Regions from separate parts of the Streptomyces sp. NPDC005263 genome, predicted to be linked through region 1. Evidence: riboswitches for the same ligand, from Rfam matches in the RefSeq annotation. Region 1 holds a riboswitch; each other region holds the start of a gene.
What was found. A riboswitch is a leader RNA that binds a small molecule or an ion and turns the genes downstream of it on or off. The one in region 1 is predicted to bind cyclic di-AMP.
Positions count from the first base shown of each region.

Region 2: another riboswitch for cyclic di-AMP. It lies ahead of ACFYRY_RS05785 (peptidoglycan DD-metalloendopeptidase family protein); the one in region 1 lies ahead of ACFYRY_RS37900 (transglycosylase family protein).
Region 3: another riboswitch for cyclic di-AMP. It lies ahead of ACFYRY_RS15125 (NlpC/P60 family protein); the one in region 1 lies ahead of ACFYRY_RS37900 (transglycosylase family protein).
Region 4: another riboswitch for cyclic di-AMP. It lies ahead of ACFYRY_RS14165 (transglycosylase SLT domain-containing protein); the one in region 1 lies ahead of ACFYRY_RS37900 (transglycosylase family protein).

Region 1 covers NZ_JBIAKJ010000012.1:75,158-79,650, forward strand. The annotation lists gene ACFYRY_RS37885 (nucleoside triphosphate pyrophosphohydrolase) at 1-106, shown strand, start outside; gene ACFYRY_RS37890 (cytochrome P450) at 159-1,472, shown strand; gene ACFYRY_RS37895 (transglycosylase family protein) at 1,596-2,624, shown strand; cyclic di-AMP (ydaO/yuaA leader) riboswitch at 2,817-2,979, shown strand; gene ACFYRY_RS37900 (transglycosylase family protein) at 2,983-3,702, shown strand; gene eno (phosphopyruvate hydratase) at 4,052-4,493, shown strand, end outside.
Region 2 covers NZ_JBIAKJ010000001.1:1,266,446-1,270,938, reverse strand. The annotation lists gene ACFYRY_RS05790 (alpha-galactosidase) at 1-1,342, shown strand, start outside; cyclic di-AMP (ydaO/yuaA leader) riboswitch at 1,643-1,805, shown strand; gene ACFYRY_RS05785 (peptidoglycan DD-metalloendopeptidase family protein) at 1,810-2,739, shown strand; gene ACFYRY_RS05780 (DUF6250 domain-containing protein) at 3,041-3,757, shown strand; gene ACFYRY_RS05775 (SGNH/GDSL hydrolase family protein) at 3,903-4,493, shown strand, end outside.
Region 3 covers NZ_JBIAKJ010000003.1:324,424-328,916, reverse strand. The annotation lists gene pcrA (DNA helicase PcrA) at 1-1,827, opposite strand, end outside; cyclic di-AMP (ydaO/yuaA leader) riboswitch at 2,265-2,433, shown strand; gene ACFYRY_RS15125 (NlpC/P60 family protein) at 2,441-3,622, shown strand; gene ACFYRY_RS15120 (tellurite resistance/C4-dicarboxylate transporter family protein) at 3,761-4,493, shown strand, end outside.
Region 4 covers NZ_JBIAKJ010000003.1:131,646-136,138, forward strand. The annotation lists gene ACFYRY_RS14155 (FAD-dependent oxidoreductase) at 1-1,030, shown strand, start outside; gene ACFYRY_RS14160 (HAD family hydrolase) at 1,207-2,019, shown strand; gene ACFYRY_RS14165 (transglycosylase SLT domain-containing protein) at 2,089-2,568, opposite strand; cyclic di-AMP (ydaO/yuaA leader) riboswitch at 2,573-2,752, opposite strand; partial or broken gene ACFYRY_RS14170 (RNA-guided endonuclease TnpB family protein) at 3,313-3,466, shown strand; gene ACFYRY_RS14175 (polyprenyl synthetase family protein) at 3,703-4,493, shown strand, end outside.

The DNA.
Region 1 (4,493 bases):
GGCGGTCCGGGCGGAAGCGGCCGGAGTCGACCCGGAAGCGGCCCTGCGCGCCGCCGCCCGTGCCTACCGGGACGCGATACGGGCCGCCGAGGGGCTCGGAAGCTAGTGCCCCGTGCCGCGGCATCAGGGTGCCCCGGCGATCCGGATACCGTCAGGGAGTGACCGACCAGCCCACCCCCACGAGCCCAGCCCCGGAACTCTTCACCTGGGAGTTCGCCACGGACCCTTACCCGGCGTACGCCTGGCTCCGGGAGCATGCCCCCGTCCACCGGACGAAGCTCCCGAGCGGCGTGGAGGCTTGGCTGGTCACCCGCTACGCCGACGCCAGGCAGGCCCTCGCCGACCAGCGCCTCTCGAAGAACCCGGCGCACCACGACGAGCCCGCGCACGCCAAGGGCAAGACCGGTATCCCCGGTGAGCGCAAAGCCGAGTTGATGACCCATCTGCTCAACATCGACCCGCCGGACCACACCAGGCTCCGTCGGCTGGTGTCGAAGGCGTTCACTCCGCGACGGGTCGCCGAATTCGCCCCTCGGGTGCAGGAACTGACCGACGACCTGATCGACGGGTTCGTGGAGAAGGGGAGTGCCGACCTGATTCATGACTTCGCGTTCCCCCTCCCCATCTACGCGATCTGCGACCTGCTGGGCGTCCCCCGCGAGGACCAGGACGACTTCCGGGACTGGGCGGGCATGATGATCCGTCACGGGGGCGGGCCACGCGGCGGCGTCGCACGGTCGGTGAAGAAGATGCGCGGCTATCTCGCCGAACTCATCCACCGCAAGCGTGAGGCACTTCCCGCCGAGAGCGCCCCCGGCGAGGACCTCATCTCCGGGCTCATCCGAGCCTCCGACCACGGCGAGCACCTCACCGAGAACGAGGCCGCCGCGATGGCCTTCATCCTGCTGTTCGCCGGGTTCGAGACCACCGTCAATCTCATCGGCAACGGCACCTACGCCCTGCTCACCCACCCCGACCAGCGCACCCGCCTCCAACAGTCCCTCGCCGCCGGCGAACGCGGCCTCCTGGAGACCGGCGTCGAGGAACTCCTGCGCTACGACGGCCCGGTCGAGCTCGCCACCTGGCGGTTCGCCACCCAGCCGGTCAGCATCGGCGGGCAGGACATCGCGGCCGGCGACCCCGTACTCGTCGTACTCGCCGCCGCGGACCGGGATCCGGAGCGGTTCGCCGATCCGGATGTGCTCGACCTCTCCCGGAGTGACAACCAACACCTCGGATACGGCCACGGCATCCACTACTGCCTCGGCGCGCCCCTCGCCCGGCTGGAGGGCCAGAGCGCCCTCGGCACACTCCTCACCCGTCTCCCGGACCTGCGACTCGCCGTGGATTCGGCCGAATTGCGCTGGCGTGGCGGGCTCATCATGCGAGGACTGCGTACCTTGCCCGTGGAGTTCACGCCACGTGGTCGGGCCCCTCACCTGCGTAAAGGTGACACACCTTCAAACCTGTGATCTTCACGTGATCTACGCGGCATTAACTTGTGACAAGTGATCGTCTGCCTATACGTTCACGGATCAACGCGGCGGCGAGTGTCACTCGCCGTCGGTCACTGTTGTCTCGCGAAAGGTTTCCGCATGCTCTCCGGGAACGGCCGGCATCGTCGCCCCCGTCAAGCTCCGGCTCTCCTCGTCGCGGCCGGAGTGACCGGCTCCGCCATCGCGATCCCGCTGCTCGGCGCGACCGGCGCCAGTGCGGCCACCGGGACCACGTGGGACCAGGTCGCCAACTGCGAGACCGAGGGCTCCTGGAGCGCGAACGAAGGCGACGGACACTACGGCGGCCTCAACATCGCGCAGAAGGACTGGGAGCAGTACGGCGGACTCGACTACGCCACGCGCGCCGACCAGGCCAGCCGCAACCAGCAGATCGCCGTCGCCGAGAAGATCCTGGCCGACCAGGGTGTCGGCTACTGGTCCACCTGCGGGCTGCTCAACGGGCTCACCAAGAGCTCCGAGGCGGCCGACGTGGACACGGGTGTGGGGGTCGACACGGGCTCGGGCACGTCGAACGACTCGGGTTCGTCCGGCTTGTCCGACTCTGAAGGTTCATCGGCTGATTCGTCCGGGAGTGGATCCTCGGACGGCGCGTCGGGCACGCCTTCGGCGTCCGCGTCGGACACTCCCTCCAGCTCGTCGTCCGACTCCTCCTCCGGCTCGTCGGACGGTGCGAGCCGTGCGGGCAATTCGGCTAAGTCCGGCACATCCGCTGATTCCGGATCCGGGTCCAGTGGCTCGCAGGACTCCGGGGACACCTCCGCCGGTACGGCGAAACAGGACGACTCGGGCGACTCGGACAACTCCTGGCGGGTGGGCGGCTCTTCGAGTCTGGTCGACACCGGGGCTCTCGGTGGTGGCAAGCACCGCGGCGGCAGCGCGGACGAGGACGCGGCCGTCGACACCGCCGACGCCGGCACCTCCAGTGGCCGTCACGCCGCCGGCGGTGAGACGTACACCGTCCGCGTCGGGGACACCCTCGAGTCCATCGCCGACTCCCTCGACCTCCAGGGAGGGTGGCGCGCCCTCTACGAGGAGAACAAGCAGGCGATCGGCTCCGACCCAAGTCATATCTCCCCCGGTCAGACCCTTGGACTTGGTGCCGAATAGGGCTAAAGCGGCGGGAGTTCACGTTACGCTTCGCGCCGAATGTCCCGTTTGGTGAAAGTGTGGGATGAGTCTCAGAAGCCTTGATCGTCTTTGAAATTCCGCGGATCGCGTGTCTAACGTCGGACCGCTCGCCAACACGAGCCCCGGCTGCCGCAACGCCGAATCCTGCCAGCGGCCGTCCGGGAACAGTCGTCGCGTCAAGCGCCGTAGGCAGGAGCGGGGGACCCAAGGTAGGCGCCGGGCTCAGCAGTTGAGCCCGGCTTGGGGTGAAGCCGCGTCCCGAGAGGGATGCGGCCGGGCAACTCAACCGGCCCGAACCCGACAGCTCACCTCGCAGGCGTCGGTGAGGGGATCAACCATGCTGTTTTCCGGCAAGGGCAAGCACCGTCGTCCGTCCAAGACCACTCGCGCCGCCGCGATCGCCGGAGTCACCGGCGTCGCCATCGCCGCTCCGCTGATGGCGGCCGGCAACGCCTCCGCCGCCACCTCCTCCGAGTGGGACACCGTCGCCCAGTGCGAGTCCGGCGGCAACTGGTCCATCAACACCGGCAACGGCTACTACGGCGGCCTGCAGTTCTCCGCCTCGACCTGGGCCGCGTACGGCGGCACGCAGTACGCCTCGCAGGCCAACCAGGCCTCCAAGGCGCAGCAGATCGCCGTCGCCGAGAAGGTCCTCGCCTCCCAGGGCAAGGGCGCCTGGCCGGTCTGCGGCAAGGGCCTGTCGAGCGGTGGCTACGACGGCGGCTCCGACACCTCGTCGAACAGCTCCAGCGGCTCGAACGCCTCCAGCGGCTCGAGCAGCTCCAGCGGCTCCTCGGAGACCAGCACCCGTACCGACGAGCAGCCCGCCTCGCGTTCCCAGGAGCGCCCGGAGGCCAAGAAGACCGTCACCACCCCGACCGGCAAGAAGGTCAAGAAGGGCGACGGCGAGTACAAGGTCGTCAAGGGCGACACCCTCAGCTCGATCGCCGAGAAGCACAAGGTCAAGGGCGGCTGGGCGAAGCTGTTCGAGCTGAACAAGGACATCGTCCAGGACGCCAACCTGATCTACCCGGGTCAGCAGCTGCACCTGAAGTAGTACGCGGCGCTCGTCCGAACCACAGCGCCCTCACCTCCGTGGTCCTCGTGCCGAGGGCCTCGTGAGGGCCCCCGTCCCCACGGGCTCCCCGCTCCGGTGCGTGTTCCCCCGTACGCACCGGAGCGGGGTCTTTTTGTGTGGTCTTCCGCGCGACTGTGTGCGGTCTTCCGCGCGTGTCTTTGTTCCGTTCGGAAACAATTACCTCTCGGTTCTGCCCAAGGGGTGGGCGACAGGGGGGTCGATCGCCCCGAGGCGGTTAGGCTCATCTCGCGGAGCCGACCGCGACTCCGTGCACTACGGGGCCCCTCGGCCCCGCGTACCCCGCGTCACATCCCAGAAGGAGATGCTCGTGCCGTCCATCGACGTCGTCGTAGCCCGGGAAATCCTGGACTCCCGAGGCAACCCCACGGTCGAGGTCGAGGTCGGCCTCGACGACGGCAGCACGGGTCGTGCCGCCGTCCCCTCCGGAGCCTCCACGGGCGCCTTCGAGGCCATCGAGCTCCGCGACGGTGACCCGAACCGCTACCAGGGCAAGGGTGTCGAGAAGGCCGTCCTCGCCGTCATCGAGCAGATCGGCCCGGAGCTGGTCGGCTACGACGCCACCGAGCAGCGCCTGATCGACCAGGCCATGTTCGACCTGGACGCCACCGACAACAAGGGCTCGCTCGGCGCCAACGCCATCCTCGGCGTCTCCCTCGCCGTCGCCCACGCCGCCTCCGAGGCCAGCGACCTCCCGCTCTTCCGCTACCTGGGCGGCCCGAACGCGCACCTGCTGCCGGTGCCGATGATGA
Region 2 (4,493 bases), on a different contig from region 1:
GTACGACGACTCCGGCCTGCTCCGTCTGGAGGCGGGGGAGTCCTTCACCGCCCCCGTCTTCGCCGGCCTGTGGAGCGACGCCGGCTTCGGCGGGGCGAGCCGCGCCTGGCACGCCTACCAGCGGGCGTACGTCATCCCGGACGCGGACCGGGACCGGCCGGTGCTGTTCAACTCCTGGGAGGCCACCGAGTTCGACATCTCCGAGGAGCAGCAGGGGGTGCTGGCCCGCCGGGCCGCGGCGATGGGCGTCGAGCTGTTCGTCATCGACGACGGCTGGTTCGGGAAGCGCACGAGCGACCGCGCCGGGCTCGGCGACTGGACGCCCAACCCCGACCGCTTCCCCGGCGGCCTGAGGCCCCTCGCAGACTCCGTGCACGACCTCGGTATGCAGTTCGGCATCTGGGTCGAGCCGGAAATGGTCAATCCGGACAGCGACCTCTACCGCGCCCACCCGGACTGGGTGCAGTACCAACCAGGGCGAAAGCGGACGGAACAGCGCAACCAGCTGGTGTTGAACCTCGCGCGCGAGGACGTCCAGGAGTACCTCTGGCAGCAGTTGCACGGGCTGCTCTCCAGCGCCCCGATCGACTATGTGAAGTGGGACTTCAACCGCTGCTTCACCGACGCGGGCTGGCCCGAGGACCCCTACCCGCAGCGCCTGTGGGTGGATCACGTGAACGCGCTGTACCGCCTGTTGGACCGGCTGCGCGAGGCGCACCCGGGCGTCGCCTTCGAGTCCTGCTCCGGCGGTGGCGGCCGGATCGACCTCGGCATCATGAGCCGTACCGACCAGGTGTGGACCTCCGACAACACCGACCCGCTCGACCGGCTCGCGATCCAGCACGGCTTCAGCCAGATCCACCCCGCGCGGGTGATGGCCGCCTGGGTCACGGACAGCCCCAACACTCAGCTCAACGGCCGGGTCAGCACCTTGCGGTTCCGGTTCGTCAGCGCGATGGCCGGGGTGCTCGGAGTCGGCGGGGACCTCGCCGAATGGACCGAGGAAGAGCTCGCCGAGGCCCGTGACTGGGTGACTCTCTACAAGGAGATCCGTCCCCTCGTCCAGCGTGGCGACCTCTATCGACTGCGCCCGCCCACGGGCGGATCGAGCGCGGTGCAGTACGTCCTCGGTGACGAGACGGTCGTCCTGGCCTGGCTCCAGGCGCAGCACCACGGCGAGCCGGTGCCGGCGCTGCGGCTGCGCGGACTCGACCCGGCGGCATCGTACGAATGCCGTGAAACGGGCGAAGTTCACCGAGGGGCCGTACTGCTGCACCATGGACTGCGGACCGGCCTCCGGGGTGACCTCGATGCGACGGTTATCCGGCTGCGCCGCATCTGAGAGTTCTGCCCGAATTGGCGTCTTCATTCCAACTCTGCCTGAAATGGGGCGACCTGGGGAGTGGGGCGTGAGGAGTGTCATATTCGTGACCGTCCGTCGCGCGTCATGTTCACGTAATTCTTATGCCTTTCAAGGGAATTCGAGAAGTGGATGACCCTTGATTTACCGAGGGTGACCAGGAATTCCCATTACGGATCAACGGAAGCGCATTTGGGTGCAACCTTCCGCTTGTCCCTGTGCGTCTTAGTCGCTTACGTTCGCCACCGATCCGGACGGACGCCCAATCCTGCCGCCGCCCGGAGACCGCACACACTCACCCGTACATGGCAGGAGCGGGGGACCCACAGGTAGAACCGCCTGTTCCGGTCTCCGGAACAGGCTTGGGGTCAAGTCGTACCTCGGTATGGCCGGACATCTCCAGTCCGCACCCGACAGCTCACCTCGCAGGCGCCGGAGAGGAATTCGCCATGCCCGCGAGGGGTAAGCATCGCCAACCGAAGACCCAGCGCTTCGCCCGTTCCATCGCCGTCGCCGGAGCCGGCGGCGCGGCACTCGCCCTCCCGTTTCTGGGGGCCACCGGCGCCCATGCGGCGAGTGCCCAGTCCATTTCCGAGAATGTCGTTCAGTCGTCAGTTCCGACTGCCGCGAAGAAGTCGGTGGCCGCACGGACTTCCGGTGTGAAGACCTATGTCGTGCGAGCCGGAGACTGTCTCGCGAAGATCGCCGAGGAGCAGCACGTCAGCGGGGGCTGGCAGAAGCTCTACGCCGACAATCGTGAGGCCGTCGGCGACAATCCGTCGCTGATTCACCCCGGTTTGAAGCTCACGATCGGCAAGAAGGCCGAGTCGTCGGCCTCTTCGTCGAAGCCGAAGCCGAAGCCGAAGCCGCAATCGAAGTCGTCATCGTCGGCGTCCTCGTCGTCCGCGTCGTCCGCGTCGCAGACGTCGACGGTCGTCGAGCAGAGCGCCGCCACCACCAGCACCGCGAACGGCTTCACCCTGCCGGTCGATGGCGCCACCATCGGCACGGGCTACCACGTGCCGGGCAGCATGTGGGCCAGCGGCTACCACACCGGCGTCGACTTCATCGTCCCCACCGGTACCCCGCTCAAGGCCGTCGGCGCGGGCACGGTCGTCTCCGCGGGCTGGGGCGGCGCGTACGGCAACCAGGTCGTCATCAGGCTGGCCGACGGCTACTACGCGCAGTACGCGCACCTGTCCTCGATCTCCGTCTCCAGCGGTCAGACGGTGACCGAGGGCCAGCAGATCGGTCTCTCCGGCGCGACCGGCAACGTGACCGGCCCGCACCTGCACTTCGAGATCCGCACCACGCCGGACTACGGCTCGGACGTGGACCCGATCGCCTACCTCCGCTCCAAGGGGGTCTCGGTCGGCTGACGCCCGCACGACCACCTGCCTCACACGCTGCCGAAGGCCGGACCCCTGATCCCCGGGTCCGGCCTTCGGTGTGTCCGGGGCCGGCGTTCGGTACGTCCGGCCCGCTTTCGTATGTCCGGGTCCACAGCGATACGTTCCGTCCCTCCACTGGCCAATTCCCGACCATCGCATCGCGGTCCTGAGGCCCGAAGAGCGTGATCCGTCGACAGCGCGCGGGGTGAACGGGCACAGTGAACTCCGCTTCTGTGTAAGCGCTTTCCCCCTGCCGTACCTGTCGATCGCCCGGAAGGAGTCGTCTCCCGTGACGACCACGCGCAGAGCTTTCGCGACCTTGGCCGCCGGCGCCGCAATGGCCGCCCTCGCCCCGGCGGCAACCGCGAGCGCCTCGCCCCGCCACCGCCACCTCATCGCCCGTGACGACTTCCGTCACGGCCTCGGCCGATGGGCCGTGGAACTCGAGAAGGGCGGCACCGTCACCGCCTCCCACGGGATCCTGGAGGTCGACGTGCCCGCCGGCGCGACCGTCTGGTTCAGGCAGCGGCTCGAAGGACCGTACGTCCTGGAGTACACCGCCACACCGGTGTCGCAGGGCGGGGTCAACGACCGGGTGTCGGACCTCAACAACTTCTGGAACGCCGTCGACGTCCGCTCCCCGGACGACCTGTTCGCCTCCACGAGGAGCGGTGCGCTCGCCGAGTACGACCACCTCAAGACGTACTACGTCGGATACGGCGCCAACACGAACACCACGACCAGGATGCGCCGCTACGTCGGCGAGGCGGGCGTGCGTCCGCTGGTGTACGACTACACGGAGCCCCTGCTGGTGGCGAACCGGCTGAACCGGGTCCGGATCGTCTCGGACGGTTCGACCGTGCGGTGGTGGAACAACGGACGGCTCGTTTTCGACCTCACCGACCCCGAGCCGTACACGAGCGGGCACTTCGGCTTCCGGACCACCTGGAGCCACTTCCGGATCTCCGGATTCCGGGTGTGGCGATTGCCGCGTCAACAGCACTGACGAGAAGGCTATTCCTGGCTTGACCAATCCTTGGAAGGTGGCTTATCTCACCGCACGTCAACCCCTTCCTACGGTCGCGTAGCTCACATCCGAAGGTGAATCATGGGCCGATGTGGCAGACGATTCGAAGAGTGACAACAGATCAGTGATCGGGTCGTACGTGGCGGTGGGGGACAGCTTCACCGAGGGCGTCGGCGACCCCGGCCCCGACGGGGCGTTGGTCGGCTGGGCGGACCGGTTCGCGGTCCTGCTCGCGGACCGGCGGCCCGAGGGCGACTTCCGGTACACGAACCTCGCCGTGCGCGGGAAACTGCTCGACCAGATCGTGGCGGACCAGCTGCCGAAGGCCGTGGAACTGGCCCCGGAGCTGGTCTCCTTCTGTGCGGGCGGCAACGACATCCTGCGGCCCGGCACCGACCCCGACGAGGTCGCGGAGCGCTTCGAGCGGGCGGTGGTGCGGTTGACCTCCGTGGCCGGCACGGTGATGGTGACGACCGGGTTCGACACCCGCGGCGTGCCCGTGTTCAAGCATCTGCGCGGCAAGATCGCCACCTACAACGGGCATGTGCGGGCGATCGCCGACCGCTACGGCTGTCCCGTGCTCGACCTGTGGTCCCTGAAGACCGTTCAGGACCGCAGGGCCTGGGACGGTGACCGGCTCCACCTCTCACCCGAGGGCCATACGCGTGTCGCGCTGCGCGCGGGCCAGGTCCTCGGCCTGGAGGTCCCGGCCGAC
Region 3 (4,493 bases), on a different contig from region 1:
CGCCTCCCCCTGCGCGGTCTCCTGCTCGAACTCCAGGGCCACGGCGGCGAGTTCCTGGAGGTTCTCGATCCGGGTCTCGTCCTGCGGGTCGGTGGAGGCCTGCAACTCGGCGAGGTAGCCGGTGCGTTCGAGCACCGCCTCCAGGACGGTCGCCGGACCCGCTCCGGAGTCGACGACGGTACGGAGGTCCTCCATCAGCGTGTTGAACCGCTTCACGGCGTTGGTGGAGCGCGCCGCCATGCCGTAGGCCTCGTCGACCCGCTTCAGCGCCTGCGGGAAGCTGATCTTCTCCCGCTGGGACAGGGCGTCGATCATCGCCTCGGCACGCTCGCCGATGCCGCGCTTGGGCACGTTCAGGACCCGGCGCAGCGGCACCGAGTCCTCCGGGTTGGCGAGGACCCGCAGGTAGGCCAGGACGTCCCGGACCTCCTTGCGCTCGTAGAAGCGGACACCGCCGACGACCTTGTAGGGCAGGCCGACCCGGATGAAGATCTCCTCGAAGACACGGGACTGGGCGTTGGTCCGGTAGAAGACGGCGACGTCGCCGGCCTTCGCGTCGCCCGCGTCCGTGAGGCGGTCTATCTCGTCGGCGACGAACTGGGCCTCGTCGTGCTCGGTGTCGGCGACATAGCCGGTGATGCGGGCGCCGGCGCCGGCGTTGGTCCAGAGGTTCTTGGGACGGCGGGACTCGTTGCGCTCGATGACCGCGTTGGCGGCGGTGAGGATCGTCTGCGTCGAGCGGTAGTTCTGCTCCAGCAGGATCGTCGTCGCGTCCGGGTAGTCCTCCTCGAACTGGAGGATGTTGCGGATGGTCGCGCCGCGGAACGCGTAGATCGACTGGTCGGCGTCACCCACCACGCACAGTTCGGCGGGCTGGAGGTCGTACTCGCTGGGCGGTACGTCCACCGGGTGCTCAAAGGTGCCGACGAGCTCCCGGACCAGGGAGTACTGGGCGTGGTTGGTGTCCTGGTACTCGTCGACGAGGACGTGCCGGAAGCGGCGGCGGTAGTGCTCGGCGACGTCCGGGAAGGCGCGCAGCAGGTTGACCGTCGTCATGATCAGGTCGTCGAAGTCGAGGGCGTTCGCCTCACGCAGCCGCGACTGGTACATGGCGTAGGCCTGGGCGAGGGTCTTCTCGAAGCCGTCGGCGGCCTGGGCGGCGAAGTCCTCCTCGTCGATCAGCTCGTTCTTCAGGTTCGAGATCTTGGCGCTGAAGGACTTCGGCGGGTAGCGCTTGGGGTCGAGGTCCAGGTCGCGGCAGACCAGGGCCATCAGACGCTTGGAGTCGGCGGCGTCGTAGATCGAGAACGAGGACGTGAAGCCCAGCTTCTTCGACTCCCGGCGCAGGATGCGGACGCACGCGCTGTGGAAGGTCATCACCCACATCGCGTTCGCGCGCGGGCCGACGAGCTGCTCGACGCGCTCCTTCATCTCGCCGGCGGCCTTGTTGGTGAAGGTGATCGCGAGGATCTGGCCCGGGTGCACGTTCCGCTGGCCGAGCAGGTAGGCGATGCGGTGCGTGAGCACACGGGTCTTGCCCGAGCCGGCGCCGGCCACGATGAGCAGCGGGGCGCCCGCGTGCACGACGGCCTCGCGCTGGTTCTCGTTCAGCCCCTCCAGGAGCGCGGCCGGGTCCACCGCCGGACGCGGGGCGCCGTCGCGGTAGTGGGTGTCCCGGTCCGGCGGCACGTCGAACTTCCCGCCGAACAGATCGTCCGGAACGGACTCCGCTACGTGGTCGTCCTCGGGCGGCGGCGGGGGGCCCTCCTCGTGCCCGCGAGGGGCCTGGAGGTGCGCCAGGAAGCTGTCATCAAAGAGGCTGCTCATCGCACTCCGAGTCTAGGACCCCCCACTGACAGCCCGCCGCCACCCCGAGAACATCGCGGGAATCCGGCGGCGGGCGCGGACGCCGAGGATCGTCCCGGGTCGGCCGCCCGGCGCCCTCCACCTGCGGGACCGTCCCGGCCACCCCGGGGGACCGCCCCGCCCCACCCTGTGGGACCGCGCCGTCACGGTCCGCGATCAATCAGGGAGAGAGGCGGGAAATACGCATAAGTCATCACACATCATTCAGATCATTCAGATCGCGCAGATCACTGCAGATCGATGCAGATCTCTCCGAATCCATCACAAACGGCGACGTCCTGACTGAAGGTCACGAAAATGTATCGGGCATATCGAACATCAACCTTCACAGCGGCCACACCAGTTGGCTACCGTGCCGGACAGGCCGTACGACCCCCACCGGCGAACCCCGCCGGGCCGCGCGGCCTCCGCCGAATCCGCAGCGCCGCCGCGCGACCGGAACCGGGGACCCACCGAACTTGGGGTGAATCGGCCCGACTCCCTCTGGGACAAGGCCGTAGGGCAACCCTTCCGCATCTCCCGCCCGAACCCGACAGCTAACTCGGTAGGCGGAACGTGGAAGGAGTCGCCTCCCTTGGCGTCGCACCGCAAGTCGCGTCCCCCGGGTACGCGCGTAGCAGGCATACGGACCCCCGCCCTCGCCACGGCGGCCCTCACCTCCGTCGCCCTGCTGTCCCAGTCGGCGCAGGCCGCGCCCGTCGACGACAAACCCAGCCTCGAAGAGGTCGAACAGAAGGTCGACGACCTGTACCGCCAGGCGGAGTCGGCGACCGACACCTACAACGCGGCCAAGGAGAAGACCGGCAAGCAGCGCAAACGCGTCGACACCCTCCTCGAAGACGTCGCCCAGCGCACGCAGAAGCTCAACGAGGCACGGGAGGAGCTGGGTTCCTTCGCCTCCGCCCAGTACCGCACCGGCGCCTCCGCACCCGACACCGCGACCTTCCTGCTCGCGGACTCCCCGCAGGACTACTTCGACCAGACCCAGCTGATGAGCCGGCTGACCACGCGCGAGAAGGGCGCGGTCGACGACTACGTCACCGAGCAGTCCGCGACGATGAAGAAGCGCCGGGAGGCCACGGAGAGCCTCCAGGAGCTCACCCAGTCGCAGGGCGACCTGAAGACGGCCAAGTCGACCGTCCAGAAGAAGCTCGCCGACGCGCGCACCCTGCTGTCGCGGCTGACCGCCGAGGAGAAGGCGCGGCTCGCCGCGATCGAGGAGAAGAAACAGCAGGAGGCGGAGCGCAAGGCCGCCGAGCTGGCGCAGCAGCAGGCCGCCGCGGAGCAGAAGGCCCGGGAGGCGGCGGCCCAGCAGCAGGACAGTGGCTCCTCGACGGGCTCCACGTCGTCGGGGTCCACCTCGACGGGCTCCACGTCCCTGTCCGACGCCACGTACGCCACCAAGGCCGAGAAGGCGCTCGCCTTCGCCCGCGCCCAGATCGGCAAGCCGTACGTCTGGGGCGCCACCGGCCCCGGCTCCTACGACTGCTCCGGCCTCACCCAGGCCGCCTGGAAGGCCGCCGGGGTCAGCCTCCCGCGCACCACCTACGACCAGGTCAACGCGGGCACCACAGTCTCCCTCTCCGCCGCCCAACCCGGTGACCTGGTGTTCTTCTACGACGACATCAGCCACGTCGGCATGTACATCGGCAACGGCATGATGATCCACGCCCCGAAGCCGGGCGCGTACGTCCGCGAGGAGTCGATCTACTACGACGGCGAGTCGGCGATCTACAGCGTGGTACGACCGGCCTGACCCCCCTCGCCAAGGGCCACCCCGCCGAGCCCCACCCGGCCGCGGGGTGGCCCTCCGTGTGCTGCGCCCGCGCGTTTTCCCCGCGCCCGCGTGCGCGCCCCGCTCGCGACGCGCGTCGCGCTTCCTAGCATCGCCCCCATGGCCGGCCCCTCCCCCAGCGCCTCCTCCAGCCCCTCACCCTCTTCCTCTCCTCGCTCCCCTCGCGCCCTCCTGCGCGCCTGGTGGACGCGGCGCTCCCCGGCGGCGGGAGCCGCTGTGATGGCGACCGGCGTCCTGTCGGTCGGACTGCACCTGGCGGAATACGAGGTGCTGTCCCAAGTCACCCTGGCGTCGGCCTGCGTCGGCTGGCTGGGACTGGCCGCGCACTTCGCCGTGGGGCTGCTGCGGGAGCGGACCGGCTGGGTGGCGGAGGCCGGGACGCCGGGCGCGCTGACCTCGGTCGCGGCCACCACGGTGCTCGGCACCCGGTTCTCGGCCCTCGGTCGGCAGTCCCTCGCCGAGGCGCTACTGGCGCTGGCGGCGCTGCTGTGGCCGGTGCTGCTCGTCCTCGTCGTACGACACTGGCGGCGGCGGATGCCCGGGGCGGTGTTGCTGAGCTGCGTGGCCACGCAGGGGCTCGCGGTGCTCGGCGCTACGCTCGCCGCGGCGGGGACGGCGGCCTGGCTCGCGCACACCGCGCTCGTGCTGTTCTGGCTGGGGCTGGTCGTGTACGCCATCGCCCTGGCCCACTTCGACCTGCGGCAGGTGGTCGAAGGCCCGGGCGACCAGTGGGTCGCGGGCGGGGCGCTCGCCATCTCGGCTCTCGCCGGGGCGACGCTGCTGGCCGCCGACAGTGCCCGGCTGAACCTGTGGAACGACGACGACAGCGGTG
Region 4 (4,493 bases), on a different contig from region 1:
CGCGCCGCAACCTCACCACACCCTGGCCGACTACTGCGACGCCGCGGGCATCCGGCGGCTCGTGACGGACGAGGACATCATTCCCGTCGAGACCTTCATCGCGTACGGCGAGTGGTTCCAGCAGAAGCTGGTGCCCGAGCTGGAGCGGGAACGGGTGGTGTCCGTGGACCGGCGGACCGGCGGCGGCTTCGAACTGAAGCTGGACTCGGGCGAGTTGTTCACCGCGCGCGCGGTCGTCGTGGCGACCGGCCTGTCGGGCCTCGCCCATCTGCCCCCGGAGCTGGCCGCGGCCGCGCCGGACGGCCCCGCCCCCACCGGGGCGCTCTCCCACAGCTCCCAGCACCACGATCTCAGCCGCTACGCCGGCCAGGAGCTGATCGTCGTCGGCGCCGGCCAGTCGGCGCTGGAGACCGCGGTGCTGGCGGCGGAGGCGGGCGCGCGGGTGCGTGTGGTGGCGCGCGGGCGCGGCAGCGTCGCGTTCGGGGCGCCCCCCTGGCGGCAGCCGAGGCTGCGACCCGAGTCACCGTTCGGCCGCGCCTGGTCCCTGTGGGCGCTCAGCTACTACCCGCACCCCTACCGCCGCCTGCCGGCCCAGGCCCGCCACTACCTGGTCCGCCGGGTTCTGGGCCCGCTGGGCGCGTGGTGGTTGCGCGAGCGCTTCGAGAGCTCGGTGCGGGTCAGCGAGGTCGACCGGGTGCTGAGCGCGGACACCGCCGACGGTCACCCGACGCTGACCGCCCTCGGCCTCACCGGCCGCAGGGAACGGATGGCGGCCGACCATGTCATCGCGGCCACCGGATACCGCGTGGACCTGGCCGCGATGGACTTCCTCGGCCACGAACTGCGCACCGGGCTCACGGTGAGCCGGGGCGCCCCGAAACTGGGCGCGGGGTACGTGTCGTCCGTCCCCGGCCTGTACTTCACCGGCCTGCCGTCGGCGGCGTCGTACGGGCCGGTGATGCGGTTCGTGTGCGGGACGGAGTTCGCGTCACCGAGGCTGGTGAAACACCTGGCCGCCGCCCACGGGTAGCCGCCCGTCGCAGGTGACCGTGCCGGCGGAACTGGTGGTGCGGGACGTCGCGTGAGCGCGACAACCGTGGTGGAGGAACAGGCGTGCGCGACCGGAGCGGGCGTCGCCGCGGGGGAAGGCGGTAGCCGTCCGGTTCGCGTCGAGTCGGCGGGGCGTTCCATCCGTATTCTCTGATCATGGCCGCACCTACCGCATATTCACTGATCGCCACCGACCTGGACGGAACGCTGCTCCGAGACGACGACACGTTCTCCGACCGGTCACTCGCCGCGCTCGCGCGGGTGGCGGCGGCCGGCGCCCGGCACCTCGTCGTCACCGGCCGGCCGGCGCCCAGGGTGCGGCCCCTCCTCGACGTCCTCGGCAGCGAGGGGCTCGCGGTGTGCGGGCAGGGCGCGCAGGTGTACGACGCCGGCGCGCACCGTCTGCTGTGGTCGGTCACCCTGGACCGGGAATTGGCCGAGACCGCGCTCGGCAAGATCGAGGCCGAGGTGGGCGAGGTGTACGCGGCCGTCGACCAGGACGGCGTCGACGGACTTACCCTCATCGAACCGGGCTACCTCATGCCCCACCCGACGCTGCCCGCGGTGCGCGTGGGACGGCGCGACGACCTGTGGTGCGAGCCCATCAGCAAGGTGCTGCTGCGTCACCCCGACCTGTCGGACGACGAGTTGGCGGCGACCGCCCGCTCGGTGGTCGGCTCCCTCGCCACGGTCACCATGTCCGGGCCCGGCACCGTCGAACTCCAGCCCTGCGGCATCACCAAGGCGACCGGCCTCGCACTGGCCGCCGACCGTCTGGGCCTCGGCGCGGACCGGACCGTCGCCTTCGGTGACATGCCCAACGACATCCCCATGTTCGACTGGGCCGCGCACGGCATCGCCATGGCGAACGCCCACCCCGAACTCAAGGCCGTGGCCGACGAGGTCACCCAGTCGAACGAGGACGACGGCGTCGCCGTCGTCCTCGAAGGACTCTTCCCGGAGGCCTGACAAAGGGCTACCGGTGACGGGGCTACCGGCGAAAGGGCGACCGGTGACAGGGCTACCGGCGAAAGAGGCTCAGTACGCGCCCCACACGTTGTCGATCGAGCCGTACCGCGCGGCCGCGTAGTTGCAGGCGGCCGTGATGTTCGCGACCGGGTCGTACGGGTCCCACGAGGTACCGGCCACGTGGTACGCCTGGAAGGTCGGGTCGATGGTCTGGAGCAGGCCCTTGGACGGGGTGCCCGCGGCCGCGTTGGAGTCCCAGAGGTTGATGGCGTACGGGTTGCCCGAGGACTCCCGGATGACATTGCGGTAGATGCCGTTGTACGAACCCGGAATGTCGTGTTCCGCCATGACCTGGAGCGACGCCCGGATCCAGCCGTCGAGGTTGTTGGCGTAACCCAGTGAGGAGGCGGTGACCACGGTCGGGGTCGCCGCCGACGCGGTGGTCGCGCCGATGAGCGGGAGCGCCAGGACGGCGACTCCGGTGCCCGCGACGGCGATCCTGCGGGCGAGACGAGCTCTCTTGGAAAGACGGTTGTGACCTGCGGACATGGGGACGTTCCTTCTCCGGCGCCTGCGAGGTGAGCTGTCGGGTTCGGGCGGGAGTTGCCCGGCCGTGCCCCCATGAGGCGGCACGACTTCACCCCGAGCCGTACCGGAATGTCCTGGAACATCCCGAACGGCGGCTTACCTGGGTCCCCCGCTCCTGCCGTGCGGTGTTCGTCGGTGGATGTCTCTATGGGCGGCGGCAGGATTCGGCGTCCGCCCGACAGGCCGGGAACGTATGCGAGAGCACATGTCCGAAACAAGGGCGGATTCATACCTCGCACCTATTGACCTTGGTCTGAGGCATTTGAGGCACTTGATCCTTTGCTGTTGCCAAGGTTCAACTGGCGTGCAAGGCAAGGCGAAGGGAGGTGACGTGGGAGCCGGGTGTACTCGACCGCGAGTGACCCAACTCACGGGCGAGCGCAAGACCGGCAAATCGGGCAATGAGCCCAACTCGGAGCGCCCGTACCGCTCGTTATCGCCGGCGATGAGAACGCGTGTGCCTGTGATCACTGGTCGGGGTGGCGGCTGCGAGGTTCGGGAATGTGTGTGCGACGTCCGTACGTGTGGTCCTTCGGAGGGGTGGGGACGGCGCAGTGCCCTGGTTGGGGCTGTGAGGGGGCGAGGCAGGCGTGGGGTGGCCGTGGGCGGCGGGCGTAACCCGCTACGCCGACCGGCTCTGCGTGTCGTCGACTGCGCGCACCACTCTGACGGCGGAGCGGGGCGTGGGGACCCCAGTCGCCGGGTGAGCGCACCTACACCCGCGCCGCGTGTGGAACCGTGTCCCCGCGGGACAAGAACTCCGCACGGGTGATGCTTGTCCGGGCTGGTCTCAACCCGGCTGGTGCCGAGGGCGGAGGGCGGAGGACCACCTGGAGTACTGCTCCAGGGGGCTGCCTGAGTCAGGAATCCCCTCCCGCCAGGAGGGGAGGATTCAATACTTCCATGTAAGTCGATAGATATCCGTTCTTTTCAAGTGATCAAAAACATACCCGGCATGATCCAATACCGCCTGGCCTGGACCGGTGGGCGCTATCGGTGATCGAAAGATGACCGGATACGCTGACTTGAGTGATGTCAGCGACCTATCGACAAACCGTGTATCGCCAGTAGACACCAGCAGACAGGAGACCCCTCGTGACCGTCGTCGGGCCGTTCGGGCTGAGCGTGCGGGACCAGGCTCTGGAAGCCGATGTCCAGGCCGGATTGGCGGCTGTCGAGGAGGGACTGCTCGAAGCCACCAAGAGCGAGGTTCCCTTCATCACGGAGGCCGCCCAGCATCTGGTGCGGGCGGGCGGAAAGCGGTTCCGGCCGTTGCTCGTGATGCTCGCCGCCCAGTTCGGGGACCCCTATGCGCCGGGCATCGTGCCGTCCGCGGTGGTGGTGGAGCTGACCCACCTGGCGACGCTGTACCACGACGACGTGATGGACGAGGCCGAGGTGCGGCGCGGGGTGGACAGCGCGAACACCCGCTGGGGCAACTCGGTCGCCGTCCTCACCGGTGACTTCCTGTTCGCACGCGCCTCGCACATCCTGGCCGACCTCGGGCCCGAGGCGGTCCGGGTCCAGGCCGAGGCGTTCGAACGCCTGGTCACCGGGCAGATCCTGGAGACCGCGGGCCCCCAGGACGGCCGGGACCCGGTCGAGCACTACCTCGACGTCCTCGGCGGCAAGACGGGATCGCTGGTGGCGGTGGCGTGCCGCTTCGGGGCGATGATGTCGGGCGCCGACGAGACGGTGGTCGACGTGCTGACGCAGTACGGCGAGCGGCTGGGCGTCGCCTTCCAGCTCGCGGACGACGTCCTGGACATCGCGTCCGACTCCCACGAGTCCGGCAAGACCCCGGGCACCGACCTGCGCGAGGGCATCGCGACCCTGCCGGTCCTGCGGCTGCGCGAACGGGCGGCCCGGCTGGGTCTGGCCGAGGA